Regions from separate parts of the Paenibacillus sp. Y5S-9 genome, predicted to be linked through region 3. Evidence: riboswitches for the same ligand, from Rfam matches in the RefSeq annotation. Region 3 holds a riboswitch; each other region holds the start of a gene.
The links. A riboswitch is a leader RNA that binds a small molecule or an ion and turns the genes downstream of it on or off. The one in region 3 is predicted to bind cyclic di-AMP.

Region 1 (6,053 bases), 1.5 Mb from region 3:
CCCCGTGACAGGAGATACAATTGGCTTTGACCAGTGCTTCAGCCTGTCCGGCATCCAATGTTACTTCCGGCATGGTTGGTTTGGCTTCTTCAGCCACTTCTTCTTTCCCTGGAAGCGTAAACATTAAAACAATAGCTAAAGCGCATGCTGCAAAAAATACTCCGCTCATGATCCATTTGTGCATCCCTTATGTCCCCTCCAGAATGAAAGATCATCTAACCTGAAACTATCCATATCATTATAACGGAACCTGTACTGACATCATAGCATTTTGTGGGAATTTTTTGAACTAATCACATAACAAGGGGCAAATTTGGTTGTTTTACAATGGATTCTAACCGCGAGGCCCTTCATAAACCATACAGTGAAAGGGCTTCAAGCCGGTTGGGGTCTGTCGTTCGTATGTATCCTGGGTGACAAATCCACTCTTCAGATAGACTTGAATGGCACGAGCATTCCAAGTGAGTACTTCCAGATCAATCTCATTCGTGGGATTTCGGCGAATGGCTTCCTGTACAATGGCAGTGACAAAAGCTGTCCCTTGACCCTGACCACACAGCTCTGGATGCATGCCAAGGCCAATCCGGGTTACCCCTTCAAGTGGGAAGTATTGAGCAAATCCACATATACGATCGTTCTGATCCAGGACGATCGCATACTGCTCCTGCCGCAGCTGTGCATCTCCGAATTCCACTTCCAGAGCTTTCATCTGCTCCCAGGGGAGCCAGCTGTAGATATTGTAAGGCGGGTCATACTGCCAACTGCAGATAAGCTCCGCATGTTCTTCTCGCATGGGTACAACATGAAACGTTACTGGGGCTTTCTTCATACACCTGCATGCTCCTTTCCTTGAAACAGAACTCTTTGTCCACTCTACAAAAGAGCTGTTCATTTAGCAAGTCACTCTTCCCAAGAAAAAAAGTGAAACAAAAGTTCCGGTAATTCCGTTTATATTATAACGGGATGGGTAAAAACATCATAAGGGCACGGACGAACGAACGCAAAATGAACCTGTTGATTTCGCAGGATATGCGCCGAGTATAACTTGCAACATGAATAAGGATTGAAGCACAAAAAAACCGCCGGATACATTCCTGCGGAGAATGTACCGGGCGGTTCTGTTATGCTTCTTGCTTCGTTCCAGTATGGTTAATGGTTACAGCATCATGTTGCTCAGCTTGTCCCTAGTCAAGGGCCAGTGATTCATATGCGTCCGTGCTCATAATCCGTTTCGCGCCAACATAACGATTGGCCCAATAGCTTTCACTCAATGCACTGATCGTAACGCCTTTGGAAGAAGAGGAGTGTGCGAACTTTCCATCCCCTACAAAGATTCCTACATGAGATACGCCTTTACCTGTTGTATTGAAGAATACCAGATCGCCAGCTCTCATTTCCATGCGGGATACGGAATCGCCCATGTCGAATTGGGAACTGGATTGGCGTGCCAAATCAATACCCAATTTGTCGAATACATACCGTGTAAATCCGGAGCAGTCAAAGCCGTTAAGCGTTGTTCCCCCACTTTTGTATGTAGTTCCCATTGCTGAATCAATTACTGTGTTCATCTTTGAATCTGCGAATGCGCTACCTGCACCAAGGGATAATGCAAATGTGATGCTAAGTACAGCTGCGGTTAATTTCTTCTTGAACAAGAGATATTCCCCTTCCAACGCCTGCGAGGTTAGCTTAAGGATTCGGTTGAAGGTCCCCTATGATCCCTCTGTAGCAAGATCAATTCACCCATAACTGGTTCCCCCGCTTCCCAGGTGCCAGGAATTTGGCTATGCTAGTTATGCACCTGTGAAATCAAGAAATGACGATTTAATTTTAAGTAGTTACAAATATGAATGTAAAGATTACAAAGTTGTTACTAAAAACTCACTGCGATTATTGTAACAGAGGAGTACGGCTTTGGCAACGTTTAGCAACAAATTTAGCAAAAAAAACCTCGACCTTTGACGGGGAAAGGTTGAGGTTTGCCTATTTATAAGTACATATTAGGCCATAAGTTTAACATGTGATGGTAACAATTTTTAAACTATCTGCTCTCACCTTTGGACATTTTGGACTGCCATAATCGGAAATGGCTGCATATTTTCCACAGATTCAATAGACATCTCGCAAGTGGATACGTCTGTTGTAGTATAAGTCCGGTAAGTCCCGTTAATAACCATGAGGCTGAAGTGAATGCCCCGAAGATAAGCAGGTGAACTCCGCCCAGCAGGAGTGCAATACCGATTACGGCGATGAGATGACGCAGTGCAATCCAGAGTGCTTTGAGGGTACCGTGAGCCCCGCCTTCTCCTTCTGGTGCCGAAACACCGAACTGCATGTAGAGCACGGCATGGTGGATGATCCAACCATATACAATCCAGGCAGCAACATAAGGTATACCAGGCAAAAGTAATTGAAGGGAATGAAATCCGTCCATGAGAATCGAGTAGAGCTTCGGTATGAGCCAGTAGGCGGGCAGAAGTATCAATAATGTACGTATGGTGTGGAGCAGCAGCATCGGTTTCCACAGATTTTTGATTCCGCGGACGAAGGGGATGCGCTCTTCTGTAGAGTTAAAGTGTTGAAGTGAGTAGAGTAGTCCTGCCTGAATGAGGGGGCTGATCAACATGCGAACCAGCAGCATGCCCCCTAGAATCCATAGATAACGATGAACCTCCGGATGGGTAGACAGGTTAAGTTGGCTTTCCATTTTGAACAAAAGTGTACTCAGCTCCCCTGCATCAGCATCTGGATAGCGCAGGAGCAGTGGGATGACGGCCGATTGTACCATTCGATAGAAGAAATATCCCCAAATGAGTTGATAGAGAAATAAGAGTGCGGCAATGAACATATGCTGACGGACGAGAAACCAGCCTTCACGTATTTTTGCTTTCACCGTTTCCACCTCACCATGACAGACCTCCGAATATGGCTTCTATTAGTTTGGTTACACTCATGCTCCAGCGGGATTTTGCTTGCTCATCCAGTCCGGATTTCAGGAAATTGTTCATATGGCGGTTCTCCAGCACGATCGTGTACAGGGGATCGGTCATGGCCCAGGATACGGGGGATGTGTGAGTTAATTTATAGGTGATGCGATCTTCTTTGCCATTCCATTGTTTGGTGAGGATATGCCCGTCTTCAAAAGCAATGCGAACAGGAACGGCGTTGTAATCACTTCCTTTTTTTGCTATCGTCACGGATGACTCGTACCATGTTTGACCGTCTTTCTGTACGGGCGTAACACGAATCTGCTCTACAGCAAAGTCAGCCATCCCGTTACCATAGACGTATTGGTCAAAATAATCAGACCAGGAAGTACGGGTCACTTGTTCCACAACGTTTTGAAAATCAGCCGAAGTGGGATGTTTGAAGCGGTACTTCTTCACATAGGTAGAGAGAATGCGTTCCATCTTTTTTGCGCCGACTTGATGTTCGATACCAAGCAATACAAGTTTGCCACGTGTATAGACATTGGCTGCATACTCATTCTGTGAATCGAACTTCCAGGATTCTTGTGTTAAAGATGAAGGAGACGTAATCAGGCCCGATTGTACCGGCAGATTCGGAATCAATCCATATTCCTGCTCCATCAGTTTGTCTTCTGCATAAGAGGTGAACCCCTCATCCAGCCAGGCTTCCTCGAATTCGTTGCTGGCAACCATACCGTAGAAGTACTGGTGTCCGATCTCGTGGACTACGGTACGTTCCAGGTCATAACCTGGGGTAGTATCATCGGCTCCAAAGGCCGTAACTAGCGTAGGGTACTCCATACCTCCAGCACCGTTCCCCGCTTTGGGTGGAACTACGATGGATAAGGTAGCGTAAGGATAGGGGCCAAACCATTTGCTATAATTGGCTAGTGCGGCCTTCGCGGCGTAGAAATAACGTTCTTTCAGATCCTGATGAGCAGGGTCCAGATATAACTTGATTCGTACACCAGGCACATTGGGTGCAGAGAAGGGTTCCTCGGCGTAGACAAAATCCGGTGAAGCTGCCCAGGCAAAATCATGTACATCATCGGCATAGAATTGATAGACCTTTTCTCCATTCTTCACCACGGCTTGTTGCGTCGGAAATCCGGTAGCAGCAACTTTGTATGTTTCAGGCACCCGAATACGCACACTATATATACCGAAGTCGGCGTAAAACTCTGAATTGCCATGGTATTGGTGCAGATTCCAGCCTTCCGTTGTTCGTCCACGCCTGCCCACAGGTTCATAGGCACTTAATTTGGGAAACCATTGACCTGCCATGACAAAATTATCAGCAGTTCCCATTCGGGCAAAAATCTTCGGCAGATTCACTTCGAATCGGGTGTGGAGTGTGATGCTTTCCCCGCCTTTAACGGGTTTGGGCAGGCGTACTTTAATGAGGGTGGTGTCCTTGATATTTCCGTCATCTGGTTGCACATATTGCATCCGGTGCAGCAGAGAGAGCCCGTCCTCCGTTTTCATTTCGGTAATGTTCATGGAGCCATAACCATTGGTAGGCATGACATCACCCCGAAGCTTTCCACCGGATTCCTTCATAAAGGTGGTGTCAGCAGAAGAGAAGGCGTTGGGGTACATATGAAAGTAAAGCTCGCTGACGGTTTTTTTGCCTGGATGAGTCCAGGTGATCGTCTGAGTCCCTTCCAATACGTTTCCTTCGACCAGCTTCACATCCATGTGATATTCCACAACACGGTTGCTGTACACTTCGGCTGTAGGGGTCTGTACACTTTCTGGAGGTGCTGGGGTTGGAGCTATTGCCTTGGGCTTGCCCGATTCGGGGGCGAGTACTGGCAATTCTGAATGAGTTGAGCGATTATAACCCAGAGTGATCCATATCCCTCCGGCAAGTACACACAGGGCCAGGGATGCAGTGAGCCAGCTCTTGGCGCGTCGTGGAATCATCGTTAAATACCTCCCGTTGACAAGCATCTACAGCATGTATATGTTTGCAATGGGACAATTATTAGTTAAAATATTTGTATCAACCCTTGGAGGCTATAAACATGGACCAAAACGAGCAAAACGGCAAAAAACAGATTGCCTTGAATATCGTTAGTGCAAAAAGCAAGCATAAAGGCTTCGGTGCAGGCTCCATTGATCTGAATAACCTTTCCCCGGTCATTATTGATAATGGCGAAGCCAAAATCGATATCGGTGCGATGCATGCGAAGAGCAAAGTGGAACGCAATATCAAATTCTCTACCAATCGTGAAGATGTGCCCAACGGACGCCAGGTATGGCTGGTGTGGGTAGCTGTGGATCGCACGGAGGAAGGCCAACTGTATGGTGGAGCAACAGCATGTGAGATGTGGATTGATACGGAAGCAAGACGTGGATGGAAACTGCTGGCGGAACATGTGAATCGCATGGATTATGCCTTGAAGCGTCGCTTCATGCTGGATGAGCTTGGACCTGAAGCTCGAGCTGCACTTAAGACACTGCTGATCTCACACAACGAAGACTGGTGGAATGCTTCTCCAGATGTATTGAAGGAAGCACTCGCCTAAGGCAGATCATTTTCAACAAAGTATAAAAGCAAAAAAAAGCAAAAGGCCCCTTGACCGGAAAGTTCGGCTGGGGGTCTTTTGCTTGTGCATTAATCGTATTCATTGATCTGAATAATTATGAGTTTTCATCCGAAGTGAATTTCCAATTGTTCAATATAACCAGAGGTTATAGGTGACGCAACTAAGTCATCGCGCATTTGCGTCATTCTACCCACCAACGTTTGAAATCTCCCCACCAGGAATGTTTCTCTTCCTGTATGCCTTGTTGATTCTGTACCTGACGGGTCTTCTCATCTTCTCCAGAATCCGAATCATCCGTCGTGCCATGACATACCTCTGTCGGTTCAGTACCATCAATAAAAACTTCCAGCCGTTTCTCTTCACAACCGTTGCCTGCCAGCTTGCCGGATTCCGGGTCAATATAGACACTTACGACATGATCAGGCACGGTGAAGATTTTGGGTGGTACGCTCGCAAGTGCCTGCTCTGTGAACTGGGCAAAGATCGGCGCTGCCCGGCGGCCATCCGAGGTCGATATGGCTTTGCCTTGGTC
Region 2 (6,053 bases), 2.3 Mb from region 3:
CCATTTTTGATTGCAGCAGCCATCTACTTTGTATTAACGTTCATTTTGTCCAAGCTGCTGGGACGACTGGAAAGGAAGTTGAGTGCAAGTGATAGACGTTAGACAATTACACAAATCTTATGGTAATAACGATGTGCTTAAGGGCATTAACGTGACAATTGGCAAAGGTGAGGTTGTCGTGGTCATCGGTCCTTCCGGTTCAGGTAAAAGTACTTTCTTGCGTTGTCTGAATCTGCTGGAACAGCCTACCTCAGGAGAGATTGATTTTGAAGGTGTGTCAATTACGGACCCCAAGCACAACATTAATGCAACTCGTGAGAAAATGGGCATGGTGTTCCAGCATTTCAACCTGTTCCCACACAAAACGGTACAGCAAAACATCACGATTGCTCCGATTAAAGTGAAGAAACAATCCACTCAGGAAGCGGAGAAAATTGCCGCTGATCTGCTTAACACCGTGGGCTTGTACGATAAAAAAGATACATTCCCGAATCAGCTGTCCGGTGGACAGAAGCAGCGGATCGCCATTGCTAGAGCATTGGCCATGCAGCCGCATGTGATGCTGTTTGACGAGCCTACTTCGGCACTGGACCCCGAGATGGTTGGCGAAGTGCTGGATGTCATGAAACGTCTTGCAGAAGGCGGGATGACGATGGTCATCGTAACACATGAGATGGGTTTTGCACGTGAAGTGGGAGACCGAATCCTGTTCATGGATGGCGGGGTTATTGTGGAAGAGGGAACACCTGATGAGGTATTTGGAGCTCCAAAAAATTCACGTACACGTGATTTTCTTGCCAAAGTACTCTAAATGAAGTGTCAAATAGCGTTACTGACTTCGAGTCGGTAACGCTATTTTTTTGTGCGTATTAATCACTTATAGATTTGAAAAGTAACTTTTCTGTTACCAAATGTAAAGGAATCGGGTCGTCCAACATTTCTAAAGTATCCTGTATTCTTACATATGCTTACATGTTAAAACCATTTGGTAAGAATTACTACAAGTTCAGGTTACAAAATTGTGATATATTGAACTCTGCCGAAACTTCCGGACAGGAAGTGCGGGGGATGTAACGATGCAGATTGTGCAGGGGGAAGATCTACAGCACACTGCTTGGGGTGAATTAGGGGTACATAACGTTTCAAATGTAATGAAGAACCTATAGGGTGGGCTCCTCATCCGAATCCGACAACTAACTTCGCAGGCACAATGAGGGAGGAAGACCATGATTAACAAGAAACGTATAGCCAAAACAGCAGTAGCATTATTGACAACAGCAATGCTCATTCAAGCCGTTCCGGCTCACGCCGATTCAGTTCATGTGGCCAAAGAAGGGGATACCTTCTACACCTTATCAAAACAATATGGAGTAGCAATCAACACGTTGGTTAAAGCGAACAACGACATTTCGCCTTACAACATTTATGGTGGTTTGAAAATTACGATTCCCGGTAAGGCAAACAATGTAGCAGCAGCTGCGGCAACGGAGAGCAAGACCCAAGCGAAGACTGTTACTACAGCAAGCTTGGACGTTAACACAGATAACAAAGTTGTTCAGGCTTGGGGTAAAACATTCGATTACAGCAAAGCTGTGAACGTAAAAGCAACGGCATACTCTGCAGATCCGTCTGAAAATGGAGGATGGGGTGCTGTGGATTACTTCGGCAATGATCTTGAACTGGGTACGATCGCAGTTGATCCAAGTGTGATTCCACTCGGAACCAAAGTACTGGTAACCGGTCACAGCCATCCGGGATTGCCAAAACAGGCTTTTGTAGCTACAGCTCGTGATGTGGGCGGTGCAATCAAGGGTCACCGGATTGATATCTTTATCCCGGGTAGCAAACAGTCTGTAAGCACATTTGGTTTTCAGGATATCGAGCTGTACATTCTGAAGTAGAGAGATCATAACATTTAAAATGAATTCAAACAGGGTGTCTGCCAGTCGCTAATCTGCGATTGAACAGCACCCTTTTAATATTCGCATTTATTTGTTATCACGGTCATCCTAATCTTTGGCCTTTGGCAATCCCAACATCTCGTCCAAGGTGACCAGTTCATATCCCCGGTTACGCAGTTCTTCAATGATTTCAGGCAATGCCTCAATCGTACCGTTCAGGTTAGATCCCACACCGCCTCCTGCATGTTGCAGAACGATGGAGCCAGGTTTCACAGCAGATAGGATGTTATCCTTCACCTCTTCCTTGGAGAGGCCTTTCCAGTCCAGTGAGTCAACATTCCAGTTCACAATGCTATAGTGTTGTCTAGCAGCCCATTGCAGCTGTTCTTCATTAATGTCTCCATAAGGCGGCCGAATCATCTTGGGCGTATATCCCGCTAAATGTCGAATAATATCCCCGGTATGTAAAATTTGTTTGCGAAAGGCATTCATCGACAGCTTACTGAATTCAGGATGATTGTAGCTGTGATTACCAACCATATGCCCTTCCTTAACGATGCGTTTCACCAGATCCGGATGTTTCTCAGCACGACTACCCACGATGAAGAATGTAGCTCTGACATTGTATTTCTTCAATACATCCAGCACTTGTGGAGTAAACCGTGGATCAGGTACATCATCAAAAGTCAGTGCAACCTTCTTTGTTGAAGGACCATTGGTTTTGAACGTATCGGCATATTTTTGACGTAACTGTCCCAATGTCAGTTGTTCTTCTTCAGCAGAATCCGAACCTGATACTGATTCAATTGACGGGCTTGAAACATCCCGCGATGAAACTGGAGCATGATATCCCCCGAGAAAAATAACGATAACCATCAGCATAATGAGGCGTACGCGCATAATAACAGCCTCCTTTTCCAAAATGACGTTCTCCTTGGTATGCCCGGGGGTTCCATAAAATATGCGTAGTGTGAGAAGTTTCATTGCGGATTTAGCTTATGACAGCCATAATTCCTCCATATATAACATATAGAAAAGGATAGGTGGATAGGATATGAGTACATATGATTTGAAATCCATACGTTTACAGGTGATTGAAGCAGGAGAGGATAAGGTTTTTCTCGTTACCGGAGGAAAGGCGCATATTGGCGCCGTAGCCACGTTCTACGTGGATCATGAGCGCGTAAGCGGGACGACGGTACATATTCCTGGGCATAAGGAACAAGAGCTGTGTGAGCGGCTTGCCCGAAAGGCTGCCCTGCAGCTGAAAGTAACCGTTACGGTGATCATGGGTATCCATTTTGATTCCATCACGCGGATGCAGATCGACGAAATCGTGCAGACTGCAGAGAGGCTGATGGAGGATCATCTGAACAACGATAAAAGATCTTCCTAACATAAAGAGCAATCGCATGTTTTGATTTTATTTGCTAAAATTGAAACGAGTTGTAGATTGTTACGTATGTATGTTTATATACGATGTAATATCGACTAGGAGGAATAACATAATGTCCATTTTCAAACGATTGCGTGATTTAACAATGTCTAACGTTAACGCCATTATTGACAAGGCGGAAGATCCAATCAAGATGACGGACCAATATATCCGTGACATGCAAGAGGATCTGGAAGATGCGGAGAAAGCAGTAGCTCAACAGATCGCCATTGAGAAGAAGTTCAAGCAGTTATTCGAAGAGCAGGAAGCACTTGTGAAGAAACGTGAAGAGCAGGCGCATACGGCGGCACGTGCTCAGAATCTGGATTTGGCTCGACGTGCTCTGGAAGAGAAAAAGGCCGCTGAAGAGAAGATGGCTGAGTACAAAACCAGCTATGACCAAAACAAGGCTTCTGCAGATAACCTGCGTGGCAAGCTCGACGAGATGCGTAAGCAACTGACTCAAATGAAGAACAAACGCGAAACACTGGTAGCCCGCTACAATGCAGCAAAAGCCCAAACGGAAATCAACAAAGCGTTGAATGGGTTTGGCTCTGATACTGCAAGTGCTGGTATGAAGCGTATGGAAGAGAAAATGATGCAGATGGAAGCACAGGCAGAAGCAAGCAACGAAATGTCTTCCAAAGGCAAGTCTTTGGATGAAGAGTTCGAGAAGTTGGGTAAAGATCAGGCTGTTGAAGACGAACTCGCAGCATTGATGAAACAGTACGATAATAAGAACTAATACCTTGGTTGTCAGCAGGGTTAACCAGCGGAGGAGAAGAGTATTTCTCCTTCGCTTTTAAATGCGGTTCATGTTGATATGTGGGGGCTGTGTAAATGGATTTGAATATTTTGGCGATGCTGGTCTGGACCGGTTCTGGTTCGGTTTTGCTGTTTGTCTTGATGTATGTAGATTCACTGTTCACGAAATATAAGGATTTTGCTGAAGTTAAGGCTGGCAATATGGCAGTAACCACACGTATGGTGATGAAATTATTTGCACAAGGGTATGTACTCGCTACGTCCATTTCTACGGCTGGTCATCTTGGAGAAGCATTGTTGGTCTCCGTTGTATCCTTTATCATTTTGTTGATTCTGGAGAGTGTTGTACACTTTATGATTCGCAAATGGGCCAATCTGGATCTGGATACGGGAATTCAGCAAGGGAAGACAGGATACGGGTTGTTCTCTGGCGCTTTACATATCGTGGGCGCACTGATTATTGCAGCTTGTTTATAAGATAAGGAACAGGAGTAATTCTCATGAGTGTATGGAAACGAATTAAAGGAATACTAACGAAACCTGAACCACCGCAGGCAGAGAAAACGATGCTTCAGCTTGCACCTGGTGATATCTGTGAGGTTTCTCTGGTCACTTATGAAGTTGTTGGTCGGGTACAAAATCGTGCTCGAAATGCAGTTGTGCTCACGCTGCAGGATGGTACCGCATTTCGATATTTGCATATCGAAGAACGGGAACTCACACGTTACGCTCTATATACACCAATTGATGGCAGGCTTGATGCACCTGATGAGGTGCCCACATTGCTGGACCTGGATGGACGCGCATATCATCTGGAGGAAGAGTATGGAGGCATGGTATCAACGGCAGGTAGAACTCCATATGGCCAGGCCGGAGAACAATTGGTATGGCAGTATCAGTCGGATGATAATATGCTTCTTCGGGTGGAGTGGCAAGACAGAAGATTTACACTGTATGAGGGTGAGTCCATTCTTCCTGCGGATATCAAAGTGATTCGTTCGAGCTAGGAGAGGTTCCAATGAAAAAACGCTTGGCACATGGATTAAAATTAATGCTGGTCCTCAGCCTTGTGATGTCTCTATTGTCCGCGTGCGGAGCAGCACCTTCTGTTCAGGACACATATCCGCTTGAATCGGTTAACGGGAGTGGTAACTCAACGTCCTATGTGTACCGGGCTTCGGACCGTACCGTTCCGGAAGTGGCTCAGGATTTGTCTGACCAGCGGCAACCGGATCAGATCTCGGCAGAGAACACAGAGCGTATGTTCCTCGTGTATCAGGACGAGTATTATCACCTGCAACAAGACCCGAACAAGCCGGAGGATACATTGGTTGAGGTGGACTCCAAGGAATATGTTCGGCAGAACTACGATTCATCTTTTTTACAAGGTTACCTCACTGCTACATTAATTGGTAATCTGTTCGATTCTTTTGGCGGGCGAGGTTATGGCAACTATCGAGGATATACCAATAAAGATACGTATAAACCGAGTGCAGGATCTTATCGTACACCAACAAGTAATGACAAGAAGCTTGCTCCGCCTATTACTGTTGATCGGAAAGGTACGATTACAAGGCGCGGAAGCGATAAAGATTCAAGCGTGGGATCTGGCGGAGGATTATTCAACCGCAACAAGGATCAGAGCAAGGGAACCATTGATCGTAACAAAAGTAGTGGTGGCCTGGGCGGGTTGTTTGATTCACCTAAGAAATCCTACAAAAAACCAAAAACCAGAGTGGGCGGCGGCCGAATTAAGAGGCGAAGATAATAAACATCTAATCATAAGGATGGCTGCCAATCGCATAGTTCATTTAAGAACAGTGAAAAGGGAAGGCGGATTCACCTCGTCGGCACATGACCTTGAAACTGTTCTTTTTGGTTTACGATTTTCGAACATGATTGGATTTGCGCACACGGGGAATCGTTGAAGCAGGCTGTTTACGAATCCAGCG
Region 3 (6,053 bases):
CTAAGTTATATTAAAGAAAATTCAGTTCAATGTCAACTCGCGCATGTCTACCCGCCAAACAGAATATCCAGAATCGTCCCTACCTGCCCCTGTTTTTTCCCTTTCAAGACATCCGGATCAAATACTTCAACATACCCGCAGGAAGCACAAGCCACGAACAGGTAATGGTTATGCTGTATATCAAACATCTTGCTCAGGCCTGCTCCTGACATGGAAACTTCCTTAATGTTACAATCCGTGCCTCTGCATTTTGTACACACAAATCGCCGCTCGATCATCTCTTCAATACTCATCTTTGTTCCCCCTTTATGGAATGTGTAGCATGAAGTGAGAGTGCAATTATGTAAAATAGTACGCGATCTGGCATCTAATCTCCTGCATCATGTCCTTATATTATAATCAACACAAAACCCTGCCGATTGCCAGCAGGGCTTTGTAGTCGAACATCAGGTATCTGGGATACCCTACTCTATAAGTTCCCTTTACTTGCAGGGAGTCAAATCTTAGACTACGTTTAATACAACATCAATGTTGCCACGTGTCGCTTTGGAATACGGACAGAAATCATGTGCCTTGCGGGCCAGATCTTCTGCTTGACTGTGATCCACACCAGGCATACTCACGTCCAGGCGAACAGATAATTGAAAACCGTCATCCGCAGGGTCTTTACCAATGGATACGTTACTTGTAACGACCACATTCTCCAATTTCACACCTGCTTTACGAGCAACATTGGCAAGGGCACTCTCATAACATGCTCCATATCCAGCTGCGAAGAGCTGCTCAGGGTTGGTACCTTCACCACCGGAACCTCCAAGCTCTTTCGGCATTTTCAAATCATGTTTGAGCACGCCATCCGAAGAAGTTACTGAACCTGTACGTCCACCTTTAACTGTCGCTACTGCTGTATATAAAGCTTCCATTAAGAATCTCTCCCTTATCCATTTAGTTTTTACTGCCTTCCTTTCAATTTAAACTTCTGGCTCATTTTGAAACGCATTTTAGTTCTTTATAAGCTTTCACAACTTTATTATTTTCATGCATTTCAACGCCATGGCTGTATTTTTCCTAAGGTTGGGTAATATACGAAGGGGCATCTTCAAATTAGAACCTAAATTTTGTGTTAATACATAAAAGTTGCACTAGACAAAAATTATTGAAGGAGTACAATGTAACAATAAACATAAAAATTTAGATATATCATGCGTGGTTTGTCCCGCATCAATATTACCAAATCAATAATTCAAAGTCAGGTGATTATCGTATGAGTAAAAAAAATCCGTTCAACGCTCCTTCAAGAGAATCATTGTCTACTGCGGGCATGGCCCCTTCGCTTGGAGAAGCACATAGTTCCATGAAAGTCCCGCAGAATGCTGCATGGTGGAAGAAATTCCTCGCCTTTGTAGGCCCAGGATACCTCGTTGCCGTAGGTTACATGGACCCCGGGAACTGGGCAACAGATATCGCAGGTGGCTCACAGTTCGGGTATACCTTGTTATCCGTTATCCTGTTATCGAACCTGATGGCCGTTGTACTTCAATCATTAGCTGGAAAGCTCGGCATCGTTACTGGACGGGATCTGGCCCAAGCCTGTCGTGAACGATTCAGCATGCCTGTTGTCATGATGTTATGGATTCTGTGTGAACTCGCCATTGCAGCTACCGATCTGGCTGAGGTCATAGGTTCTGCCATCGCGTTAAAGCTGTTATTTAACATCCCCATGTTATACGGCGTGATCATCACCGCAGTTGATGTACTCCTGATTCTTGTACTGCAAAACAAAGGATTCCGCGCTTTGGAAACACTTGTCATTGTGCTGATGGCGACCATTGCCCTCTGCTTCGGGATTGACCTTTTCCTGGCAAAACCGGATATGGGCGGTGTTCTCCATGGTTTTGTACCAAATGTTGAGATTCTACAAAACCCGGCTATGCTCTATATCGCCATTGGTATTATAGGGGCAACCGTGATGCCGCATAATCTGTACCTGCATTCTTCCATTGTGCAGACCCGTCAGATTGAACAGACACCACAGGGTAAAAAAGAAGCTATTCGGTACTCGACCATGGACTCGACAATCGCACTGACACTTGCCCTGTTCATCAATGCGGCCATCCTGATTGTATCTGCTGCTGTATTCCACAGTGCTGGTATGACGCAGGTTGCCGAGATCGCAGATGCCTACCATCTGCTGACACCTCTATTGGGTACCACGGTTGCAAGTGTCCTGTTCGGTGTGGCGCTGTTAGCATCAGGTCAGAACTCTACCCTAACAGGTACACTTGCCGGGCAGATTGTTATGGAAGGTTTCCTGAACATTCGAATTCCGGCTTGGCTGCGCAGACTGGTCACACGTCTGATCGCCATCATCCCGGCGGTAATTGTCACAGCCATTGCAGGAGAACATGGCACAGAAGAACTGCTCATTTTGAGCCAGGTCGTGCTGTCGCTTCAATTGCCCTTTGCTGTAATTCCCCTGGTGATGTTCACGAGTGATAAAAAAAGCATGGGTGCATTCGCCAACAAATTGTGGCTCAAAATCATCTCATGGGTCATTGCCGCGATTATCGTTGTGCTGAATGTATATCTGATCATTCAGACGATTCGGTTATTCTAATCTCGTTTTTATCGACCAAATACTAAAAAGGCTGATCAACTCCGGTATTCAATACCAAGTTGATCAGCCTTTATTGTTGCAGTACAGCAACGTGTTTCCTTTTATAGTAAAACGCTAAACTCTAATAAACAATTATCTAATCCTGATTGGGCACCAGTAACGGCAGGAGTTCATCCAATGAGTCAACAGTCCAATCCGCACGTTCCTCATCCGATCGGTCTGGCTGGAATCTTCCGTAACCCTGCATAATTCGAATCGTAAGCATGCCCAGCTTCCGAGCAGGTATAATGTCGTTGTCGATCCGATCCCCAACCATGACGGCTTCCTCCGGTTCACAGCCGGCCTGTTTCAAGGCTACAGCGTATAACTCAGGGTCTGGCTTGGACACACCTTCTTCAGCAGAACAGGCGAGAACGTCAACATACTTCCGCAAGCCGTAGCTCTCCAGTCTTTCTTCCGTTCCGGGACTCTGATTGGCAATGATGCCAATGCGATAATGCCGTGACAACTGCTGAAGAACGGAATCCGCTGAAGGAAAAGGACGTTCAAGATCTTTTTGAAACTTCAACTTGTCCTGAATCTGTTTCTGGTGTCCCTCGTCTTCAACGAAGGTGCGAATCGCCACTCTCATAGGCCATTGCTCATATTTCTGGTAACAGTTCGCGAACAGTTCGCGTACCGCCTCAATTGTCACCGGATACCCCAAAGCACAGGCTTCACGGACGAACTGTCCGATAATATCATCAACCGGCTCCCATTCATCCACCAGTGTATCTCCAACATCAAAAAACAACCACTTTAATCCACCCACATCCGGCACGCCAATTCCTCCTTGTAAGCCACAGGCAATCTAAAAGTTCGTGTTCAAAAAGTCTTGAACTACCTTTAAAACCATAAAAAAGAAGACTCACCATCTTGCATGAGTCTCCTCAAACTTCCGTTTATCGATACATTCAATTATAACAGGCACCTTACACCTGAGCAATCACAAGCTATGGCATTAACCATTGAGGAGAAAGCCAACTTCCCCATTGAGCGAATATACAATCCGGTCTGCGCCCATGCCCCGATAGATGCCCTTAGGATGACTCTGCTCCGTAATGACGCACAGGGATTTCGATGTCCATGAACGGCAGATCTGTAAATAACGACAGGTCAGATTCAGGCTGTTCTCAAAAATAAACACGTTGCCTACGCTGCCCTGCGGCAAAAACCATTTTTGAGCTGCAGCCGTATTCATGCGAATGACATGTTCGACTCCGATTCTACGGAGTCTACGCTCTTCCCCTGCACTGTTGGTTAGAACGGCAAACGGCATTTTTTTGTACATTAGTAATTTGATAAATTTACGTCCTGCTTCATTTGGAGCAGTCACTAAGATCATCTCAGTATCCATCATTCGTTCCTCCCTTGGCGTGAAAAGACAACAAAAAAGAAGCGTGGGGGACCAAGGCCTCCCGAACGCTTCTTAAAGAATCCATGGCGAAAAGACCATGAACCAGCGTACGGCTTGTTGCCTCTCCCTTTAACGCTTACGAGGTTAGCTGACGGATTCGGGCGCGAGAGTCGCCCTATTTCCGGCTGTCACCGGAAAATTCACCCCATGAATGCCTACTGTCCTGGACAGCGCATTCTGTTGGTTCCCCCGTTTTCCACTCATCAATGAATGGAAACTCAGCGATTAAAACATCGTTCGTATATCTTAAGGATAAGATCGAGCGATATTATCGTTTGTTTCGTTTTTCAGGTACAATTTAGTTTAAATTGAAATTACGTTATGAATCATACACCCGTGCCATGATGGTGTAAAGTCCGCACAGATCACCGAATCGACAGATTTTCGGCAATACTCACATATAATAGCGCTTACAACAAGGTCATACTCTATCCATCTCTTTAAATCTATCTAATTCTCACTCTGACGAAAATCACTTCGCAATTCATTCACGTATTCTGCACAACTTGCCTATTTTGATGCTTTTAACACCACATTAGTTTTGCAATATTTAATTGCAACCAATATAATAGAAGATATAAGAGTAAATAAATGGAGGCGATTTAGATGACAATCTACGATTACAAAGTGAATACCCTTCGCGGTCAAGAAGTTGAAATGTCCGACTACCGTGACAAAGTGCTCCTGATTGTGAATACGGCAAGCTCATGCGGACTTACCCCTCAATTCAAAGGTCTGCAAGAATTGCAAGACAAGTTCCAGGATGCGCCATTTGAAGTCCTTGGTTTTCCAAGTAACCAGTTTGCACAGGAAAAAGGTTCTTCCGATGATATTGCCGAGTTCTGTCAGATGAATTATGGCGTAAGCTTCCCTATGTTTGAGAAAATTGATGTGAACGGCTCAAGCGCTCACCCTCTCTTCCAGCACCTTAGCACAGAAGCTCCTGGCCTGCTCGGCTCCAAAGCAATCAAATGGAATTTCACCAAATTCCTTGTGGATCAGAACGGACAGGTCATTAAACGGTATGCTCCCAAAACAACACCGGACAAGATTGAAGAAGATATCAAGAACTTGCTGCAAAAATAATACATTGGCCACCCGTAGCCGGAAGGTAGAGCACCATTGCCCCGGTAATGGATGGCCTTTTTTCTCAACTTTGATGTCAGACTGTTAAAAAAACAAAAAAAGAAGCTTTCCATTAATGGAAAGCTTCTTCTTAATCGTTCATATGATGCGGTCGAGAGGACTCGAACCTCCACGGGCATACGCCCACTACCCCCTCAAGATAGCGTGTCTGCCATTCCACCACGACCGCATGTCGTAAATAATCGGCAACAGAATTGATTATACCGGGTTCAGAACTAAAAGTAAAGTATTTTTTAATACTTCTTTTACAGCTAGGCATTTTCCACAAAAAACGCATATTCTCGTCATCTTTACCCATGAACTGCATACATTAGATTTGATCCCCTCCTTTCCGGATTGAGCTGATCTTATTGATTCATTTATATCTAGTCCTCCCTGCACTTCGCAGATATTTAACCTTATATGTTATATAAAATAACACAAATATTGAATCCCAGATTTAATCCATTAAATTTCACGGATACTATTGACAAAAAGCGGACATTTATGGGATGATAACTATCATATAATTCGGATTTTTGAACATAAAGCAATCAAAAAGGAATATAAATGTCACTTTAAGTGACATTTAACGAACACAGGAGGCGAATGATTGTGAACCGTGGGAATAAGCTGCTCGATTATGTCAAACTGCTTGATTCCTCTATTCAGGTTGGAGGGTTCACCCATTCCTTCGGCATGGATATCCATATCAGGGAGGGTACCATTCGTAATGCTGAAGATCTCGAATCATTCATGCGTTGTCAGTTGCATCCGAGCATCGTTCGTCTAGAAGGTATGGCCATCAAAGGCATCTATACCGCAGCAGATCACAAGGATACATGGCGGATAGCT
Region 4 (6,053 bases), 720 kb from region 3:
ACTGAGTGAGTAACACAACAGCATAATGGTTAATGTAATGAAACGGGGGTGAACGCGTATATGTTGTCTCAGTTGCAAGGTCATTCCATAGATATCGGCTACAAAGGTACTGAATATTTCCATGAAAATAAGGGATACATATACAGATTGCACTGCCCATCCAAGTTGAAAGGCAATGCTACCCATCGGGATTTCGAATTGAATGATGCCGGGCATCTGAGCTGACATGGCAAAATGAGCTGCCATCAGCATGAAACCAACACCAATTCCACCCAATACTCCGCCCCATTTCAGCACACTCCGACTACGAATCTGGTTACCTACAGGCACAAGAACAGCTTGAGCCAACACCAGATTGAATGAAGTATACAACAATGGAGACAGCCACACTTGAACAGGGTTTGAGTCTGTCGTCAGTGTGATGAATCGGGAAGCGCCTGGATGATGGATGGTACTGGTGATCATGAGCAGAGATAACAGGAGCATCATGGGCACGACTATGCTATTCATTTGTAGGATGGCCTGAATGCCTCGACCGAGAAGCAGATATGTCCCTACAAGTGTGACGATCAGACCTGTCTGATAATGCAAACCCAGATGTTCGACAAAAACGGAACCTGCTCCGGCAAGCATGACACTGTTCACGCCAATGAGAATGAGAAGGGTCACCCAGGTGATCCATTTTCCCGCCTTGTGGCCGAATAAATGTTTGTTCAGATCCTCATAAGAGCGGGACCCGGTATCGTGAGCGATCAGCATCATTTTGGTACCTAACCAGACAAAGAGCATGGTGGATAAGCCTATGGTGATGGTGGCCCATTTGCCATACTGGGTAAAAAACTGCAAAATTTCCTGCCCTGTAGCGAAGCCGGCTCCGACAACCGTTCCGATGTATGTAAATGCGATCTGCAGCACCCGAAATGCCTGTTTCATGTGTTTCCCCTCTCAGGCCCCTGTATAGTTTGGACATGCGGGTACCATGGTACAAGGTATGCTTGACCCACGAAAGTCATGACAATCGATAATGAGCTTTGGCTTGAATTGCGTCTCAAGGACAGCGCCCAGGCAATTTCGCTTGAACTTATAGATAGATATATGATACTTTTACCTCATAGGATAGGCTTGGGAGGTCAAATCATGGAATTATTGAAACAACGAATTTTACAAGAAGGTGTGGTTATCTCGGATCAAGTATTAAAGCTGGATGGTCTGTTGAACCACCAGATTGATCCTGCATTAACGATGGAGATGGGACGTGAGTTCGCTGCCCGTTTTCGTGAAAGTGGAGTGACTCGGGTAATCACGGTAGAATCCTCAGGGATTCCGGTTGCTTTTGCCGCAGCCTATGAACTTGGGGTGCCCCTTGTATTCGCCCGTCGCAAAAAAACACTTCTGGCTGATCCTGATGCTTACTGTGAACGCGTACCGTCCTTTACCAAAGGAATTGTAACTGACATTATGGTATCCCGTGAGTTCATTCATGAGAATGACCGTATTTTGTTCATTGATGATATCATTGCCAATGGAGATGCCGCTCGTGGCGTCATCAAAATTATCGAGCGTTCCGGTGCGGAACTCGTCGGATTCGGCGTTGTGGTCGAGAAAAGTTTCCAGGCAGGGGCACGAACGATTCGTGAACAGGGTATTCCGGTGGAAGCCTTGGTACGCATTCGTTCCCTGAACGATGGTACGGTACAATTTGACGATAACGAAATGTGACATTTTAAAGGAATAGGGCCTATTTTTTGAACTATGCCTTTGCATGACCGCGGATTTCATTTATAATGGGGTTATGTTAGGGAGAGGAGGCAACACCATGGGGAACCAACCGGCAACAGAACAATTTTTTAATGATAAGCTGGCGGAATCGAAAGTTCATTTTGAACGTGCCCTGGATTGTAAACATACGGAATTCGATGACCTTTATCCCTATATGATTGAACATCCTCAATTTTTCTGGTACAAACGCTATGTTGCCTGGTCAGAATTACTGACGATTGTAGGCTTGTGCGAAGAGTTGTCCTTCTCTTGGAAAGAACAATTTACACCGCATCAAGTGGAGTACCTTGAAGAACGTGTGATGTCCGCCAAAGTGCTTGATTTTTGGTTCGAGAAGAACGACAGCAAAGAGCACGCGCAGCGGTAACTTTCAGTCGGGACATAATTTCGAATGACATGACAGTCCAATACAGTCACGTGAGACCTAAATGACATTTCATTTAGGTCTCTTTTTGTAAATAAATTTGGAATATAGGAGCCATGAAGATGATCAGTGATACAGAACTGGACGCCCTGCGTCTGTCAGGTGAGAAAGTAAGAGTAGTACGGGACGAGCTGGAATCTAACGATGTAACCGGGATTGTTGTTGCCTGGGATGGCGAGCAGGTACTTATCCGTCGTCAGAATCGACGTGTCGTCAAGCTGGATCGCGGTTACCGATATCAGCTGTTTAGCGAGCCGCGCCAGAGTCCACTTAGTGAGTAACAGTTTATAATTATGGCAGAGCCATGAGCGTTAAATGTTTGGAATTACCATGATTTGTTGGCATAATTGACTCACTCGGGAGAGAAGATAGGTACAGTGAGGAAGATCTGTAACTATAGCCGAGAGGGTGTGCTACAAGCCATGACATTGATGAATGATAAAGTTCATGCCTACAAGGATCAGATTGGAGCATTAAGCGATGTACTGCCAGGTGTGGTGAAGTCATATCATGAGTTTACGGGAGAATGTTTCCAACCTGGCGTGATTGATGCCAAGACAAAACAGCTCATTGCGCTCGGCATTGGATTGTTTGCCAACAATGAGGTATGTACTTTCTACCATGTAGAAGAAGCCCGTGCCAAGGGCGCTACAGATCAGGAGATCATGGAGACCGTAGCCGTGGCCGGAGCTGTAGGAGGCGGACATGCTCTGTCTCAGGGCGCGATGCGAGTGCAGAAGGCGCTGCATTAGTAAGCAATGAAACATACATTTTAAGCACAAAAAAGGCATCCGGTTAATAACCGATGCCTTTTTGTATGTGAATCACATTTTTCCTAACATTTTATCATACATAAACTGTCCAGTTACCCGACGTGCTGTTACATAGCGGTCATTGAAGTATGGATTCGATAACTTTGTGATGCTTACACCTTTACTGCTGGAGGCATGAGCGAATTGTCCGCCGCCGATATATACACCTGTATGTGAAATGCCTTTGCCTGTTGTATTAAAGAACACCAGATCACCTGTCCGAACATTGCTTTTGGCTACCGGAGTACCTGCTTTGGCTTGCTGCTGAGAAGTACGTGGCAATTCAATGCTGTATTTGTTGAAAAGATATTTCATAAAACCAGAACAGTCAAAGCCGGCTACAGTCGTGCCACCCCATTTGTAAGGAATACCTGTCATGTTGTTCACTACGGAGTTGATACTGCTTGCCTCTGTGCTTGTTGCCCCGGATGTAAATAATACAGCTGCTCCAAAAATGGAGATAATCAGTTTTTTCAAAATCAATGTTCTCCCTTCGATGCCTACGGAGTTAGCTAAGGGTTCGGTAGAAGGTTCCCTATATTTCCTATGTATAAGAATAATTCACCCAAATTGGTTCCCCCGTTTTCAAACATGAAACTCGGCAATGAATAATTAAGTTTTTGTAACTATTTGAAACTATATTGCATAAATGCGTAATTGTCAAACCCATTTAAAACCCTTCGTAATACCTCAATGTTAGCGGAATTAAGGTTTTTATATGAAAGAAGGGATCAAGTTTGGGTATCATTCATGACAAAAACGTCATTATTGATTCGCTTAAGACGAATTTGGATAAATAAATAGGTTTGTCATGAGTTAAAAGAACTATTCCGTTATGTAGAATTAGAGATATTATATTCATTAAGTTGCATATATTGACAAAAATCGATTTTTTGCATATTATCTGAGTATCCAATCCACATATTGGATTAAAATTGATTTTATTATGCGATAAATACAAATAAAGGAGGTTTGTGGAAGCTTATCATAGGTAAAGTAGAAGTGGCAGATTTATAAAAACGAACATAGGAGAGTGTTACATTTGAAAGCGAAGAAAATAATTACTTTTGTCCTGGCATGTACGATGGTGGTGTTCTCAGCAGTTGGAATGGCAGTTCTCCCTGTAGGGACGGTATCTGCTGCGGATGCATCGGGTACTACAGCGAGTATTTCTGATATTTTGAAGAACCAGCTGCCGGATGGAGGTTGGAGAAAAGATTATAAACAGACAAGTGGAGAGTGGGCGAAGTCCACGATAGACAACAAGGCTACATACTCAGAAATTAGAAGATTGGCGAAGGAATTCAAAAAGACGAATGATCCGCGATACTCCACAGCTGCAATCAAAGGAATTAACTTTTTGATCAACATGCAGTATTCAAACGGCGGATGGCCACAAGTCTACCAAAGCTCCGGATATCACAAACATATTACCTACAATGATGATGCCATGATTAATGTAATGATCATGCTCGATGAAGTAGCGACACGCAAAGGTGATTTCTCGTTTATCGACAGCACACTTGCTAACCGCAGTAAAAATTCAGTTGCCAAAGGTGTGGAGGCGATTCTGAATACACAAGTCGTTTCAGGTGGTAAGCTGACAGCATGGGGACAACAACATGATTCCAGTTCCCTTAAACCAGCGAGCGCAAGAATCTACGAAGTGCCATCGCTGACAGCTGGAGAAAGTGTAACAATCGTTAAATTCCTGAAAACGAGACCTGCTAACTCTAAAATCACAGCATCCATTAAAGGAGCGGAGGCTTGGTTTAACAAGGTGAAAATTACGGGTTACAAGTATGAAAGAGCTAATGGAGATAGTAAAATTATCGCTGATTCCAAAGCTGCACCAATTTGGGCACGCTTCTATGAGATCGGAACAGATAAACCAATCTTTATTGGTCGCGACGGGGTAGTTAAATACAAATTAAGTGATATTGATAAAGAAAGAAGAGGCGGTTATGCATGGTATGGCAACTGGCCTTCCAAGCTTTAATTTGTAGTTAAAGGTAAAGCCCGAATCTATCTACGTCTGGTTCGGGTTTTATTGTTATTATTTTCAGTGTTGACATGATAGATTCCGCATGATATATTATTTCTTGTCGCCGATATTGATGGCGGAGATACAATATGCGGTCGTGGCGGAATTGGCAGACGCGCACGGTTCAGGTCCGTGTGGGCTAACCCCCCGTGGAGGTTCGAGTCCTCTCGACCGCATCTAACAAAAAAACTCCTTAAGCTAACGCTTAAGGAGTTTTTTTTGCATTTTTTGATATAACACTAACTTTAGACTTGAGTATCCAAGAGGTTAGTGCTTAGCTGCATGTACAGCAAATGTCTTCCATCAGCCCTAAGGAACGTTTATTGCGCTGCGGTAACATTAATGCTGTCAATATTCGGTCCTTCCGATCCGGTGGTAACCACTTTCAATGTATTGGTCCCCGTGTTCATGGGGACCTGTATTGTTTTTTCAACCCAAGTGGACCAGCTTCCCGTAGCCGGAAAGGGCTCGTTGCTGATAACTTTGGTTCCGTTCACAAAAATGTCGAGGTTCCGTGTTCCACTTTCCAGCGCATAACGAAACTTTACGTTTTTGGTACCTGTTGTAGCATTATTAATGCCGTTCCATTGAATGGCTGAACCAGTCATCGCATTGAAGTTAACATACCCGGAGCCAGTGTAACCGGGGTAGATTGTTTCAATGGCAGCTTCCGTAAGTGATGTTCCGGTCTCAGCTTCATACGTAGTGCCACTGCCTGTATTCCCGCCGCTATTTCCGCCAGTAATGTTGGCAACAAATGTTGTTACGCTCTGAGGCGGGAGCTGTGCTGTGAAGGCTCCATTGGATACGGTAAGCGGGGTTCCGCTTGCCAGGTTTCGACTGCTGTCCGTAATCCATGAGGACACAGTGGAGGCATTACCATTCTGCAGAACGAATTTTTGGCTTGTGGCTGAAGTTCCACGGTTAATCGCCACGACGACAACTTTGTTATCACCTTTGTAGGCTGAGACAAAGGTGTTCGTATCCGGATTTT

Region 1: it holds a riboswitch for cyclic di-AMP, as region 3 does, so the genes downstream of both, V6669_RS00525 (C40 family peptidase) here and V6669_RS07170 (hypothetical protein) in region 3, are expected to answer to the same signal.
Region 2: it holds a riboswitch for cyclic di-AMP, as region 3 does, so the genes downstream of both, V6669_RS17500 (3D domain-containing protein) here and V6669_RS07170 (hypothetical protein) in region 3, are expected to answer to the same signal.
Region 4: it holds a riboswitch for cyclic di-AMP, as region 3 does, so the genes downstream of both, V6669_RS10575 (C40 family peptidase) here and V6669_RS07170 (hypothetical protein) in region 3, are expected to answer to the same signal.

What each region holds. Positions count from the first base shown of each region.
Region 1 is NZ_CP145887.1:108,556-114,608, forward strand. Features, by position in the region: gene V6669_RS00515 (cytochrome c) at 1-184, opposite strand, end outside; gene V6669_RS00520 (GNAT family protein) at 335-829, opposite strand; gene V6669_RS00525 (C40 family peptidase) at 1,185-1,619, opposite strand; cyclic di-AMP (ydaO/yuaA leader) riboswitch at 1,659-1,796, opposite strand; gene V6669_RS00530 (hypothetical protein) at 2,042-2,893, opposite strand; gene V6669_RS00535 (M1 family metallopeptidase) at 2,904-4,895, opposite strand; gene V6669_RS00540 (YwhD family protein) at 4,997-5,500, shown strand; gene V6669_RS00545 (PBP1A family penicillin-binding protein) at 5,703-6,053, opposite strand, start outside.
Region 2 is NZ_CP145887.1:3,972,013-3,978,065, reverse strand. Features, by position in the region: gene V6669_RS17510 (ABC transporter substrate-binding protein/permease) at 1-102, shown strand, start outside; gene V6669_RS17505 (amino acid ABC transporter ATP-binding protein) at 89-811, shown strand; cyclic di-AMP (ydaO/yuaA leader) riboswitch at 1,028-1,224, shown strand; gene V6669_RS17500 (3D domain-containing protein) at 1,227-1,901, shown strand; gene V6669_RS17495 (polysaccharide deacetylase family protein) at 2,010-2,801, opposite strand; gene V6669_RS17490 (hypothetical protein) at 2,956-3,297, shown strand; gene V6669_RS17485 (PspA/IM30 family protein) at 3,410-4,081, shown strand; gene V6669_RS17480 (DUF350 domain-containing protein) at 4,177-4,578, shown strand; gene V6669_RS17475 (DUF4178 domain-containing protein) at 4,602-5,108, shown strand; gene V6669_RS17470 (DUF4247 domain-containing protein) at 5,120-5,869, shown strand; gene V6669_RS17465 (HNH endonuclease) at 5,982-6,053, opposite strand, start outside.
Region 3 is NZ_CP145887.1:1,631,875-1,637,927, reverse strand. Features, by position in the region: gene V6669_RS07190 (zinc ribbon domain-containing protein) at 48-293, opposite strand; gene V6669_RS07185 (organic hydroperoxide resistance protein) at 504-923, opposite strand; gene V6669_RS07180 (Nramp family divalent metal transporter) at 1,322-2,617, shown strand; gene V6669_RS07175 (HAD family hydrolase) at 2,754-3,437, opposite strand; gene V6669_RS07170 (hypothetical protein) at 3,618-4,016, opposite strand; cyclic di-AMP (ydaO/yuaA leader) riboswitch at 4,132-4,307, opposite strand; gene V6669_RS07165 (glutathione peroxidase) at 4,680-5,159, shown strand; tRNA gene V6669_RS07160 (tRNA-Leu) at 5,306-5,388, opposite strand; gene V6669_RS07155 (urease accessory UreF family protein) at 5,814-6,053, shown strand, end outside.
Region 4 is NZ_CP145887.1:2,349,683-2,355,735, forward strand. Features, by position in the region: gene V6669_RS10550 (hypothetical protein) at 1-933, opposite strand, end outside; gene V6669_RS10555 (xanthine phosphoribosyltransferase) at 1,138-1,719, shown strand; gene V6669_RS10560 (hypothetical protein) at 1,817-2,146, shown strand; gene V6669_RS10565 (hypothetical protein) at 2,266-2,484, shown strand; gene V6669_RS10570 (carboxymuconolactone decarboxylase family protein) at 2,626-2,955, shown strand; gene V6669_RS10575 (C40 family peptidase) at 3,028-3,492, opposite strand; cyclic di-AMP (ydaO/yuaA leader) riboswitch at 3,498-3,629, opposite strand; gene pelA (pectate lyase) at 4,049-5,014, shown strand; tRNA gene V6669_RS10585 (tRNA-Leu) at 5,151-5,235, shown strand; gene V6669_RS10590 (carbohydrate-binding protein) at 5,380-6,053, opposite strand, start outside.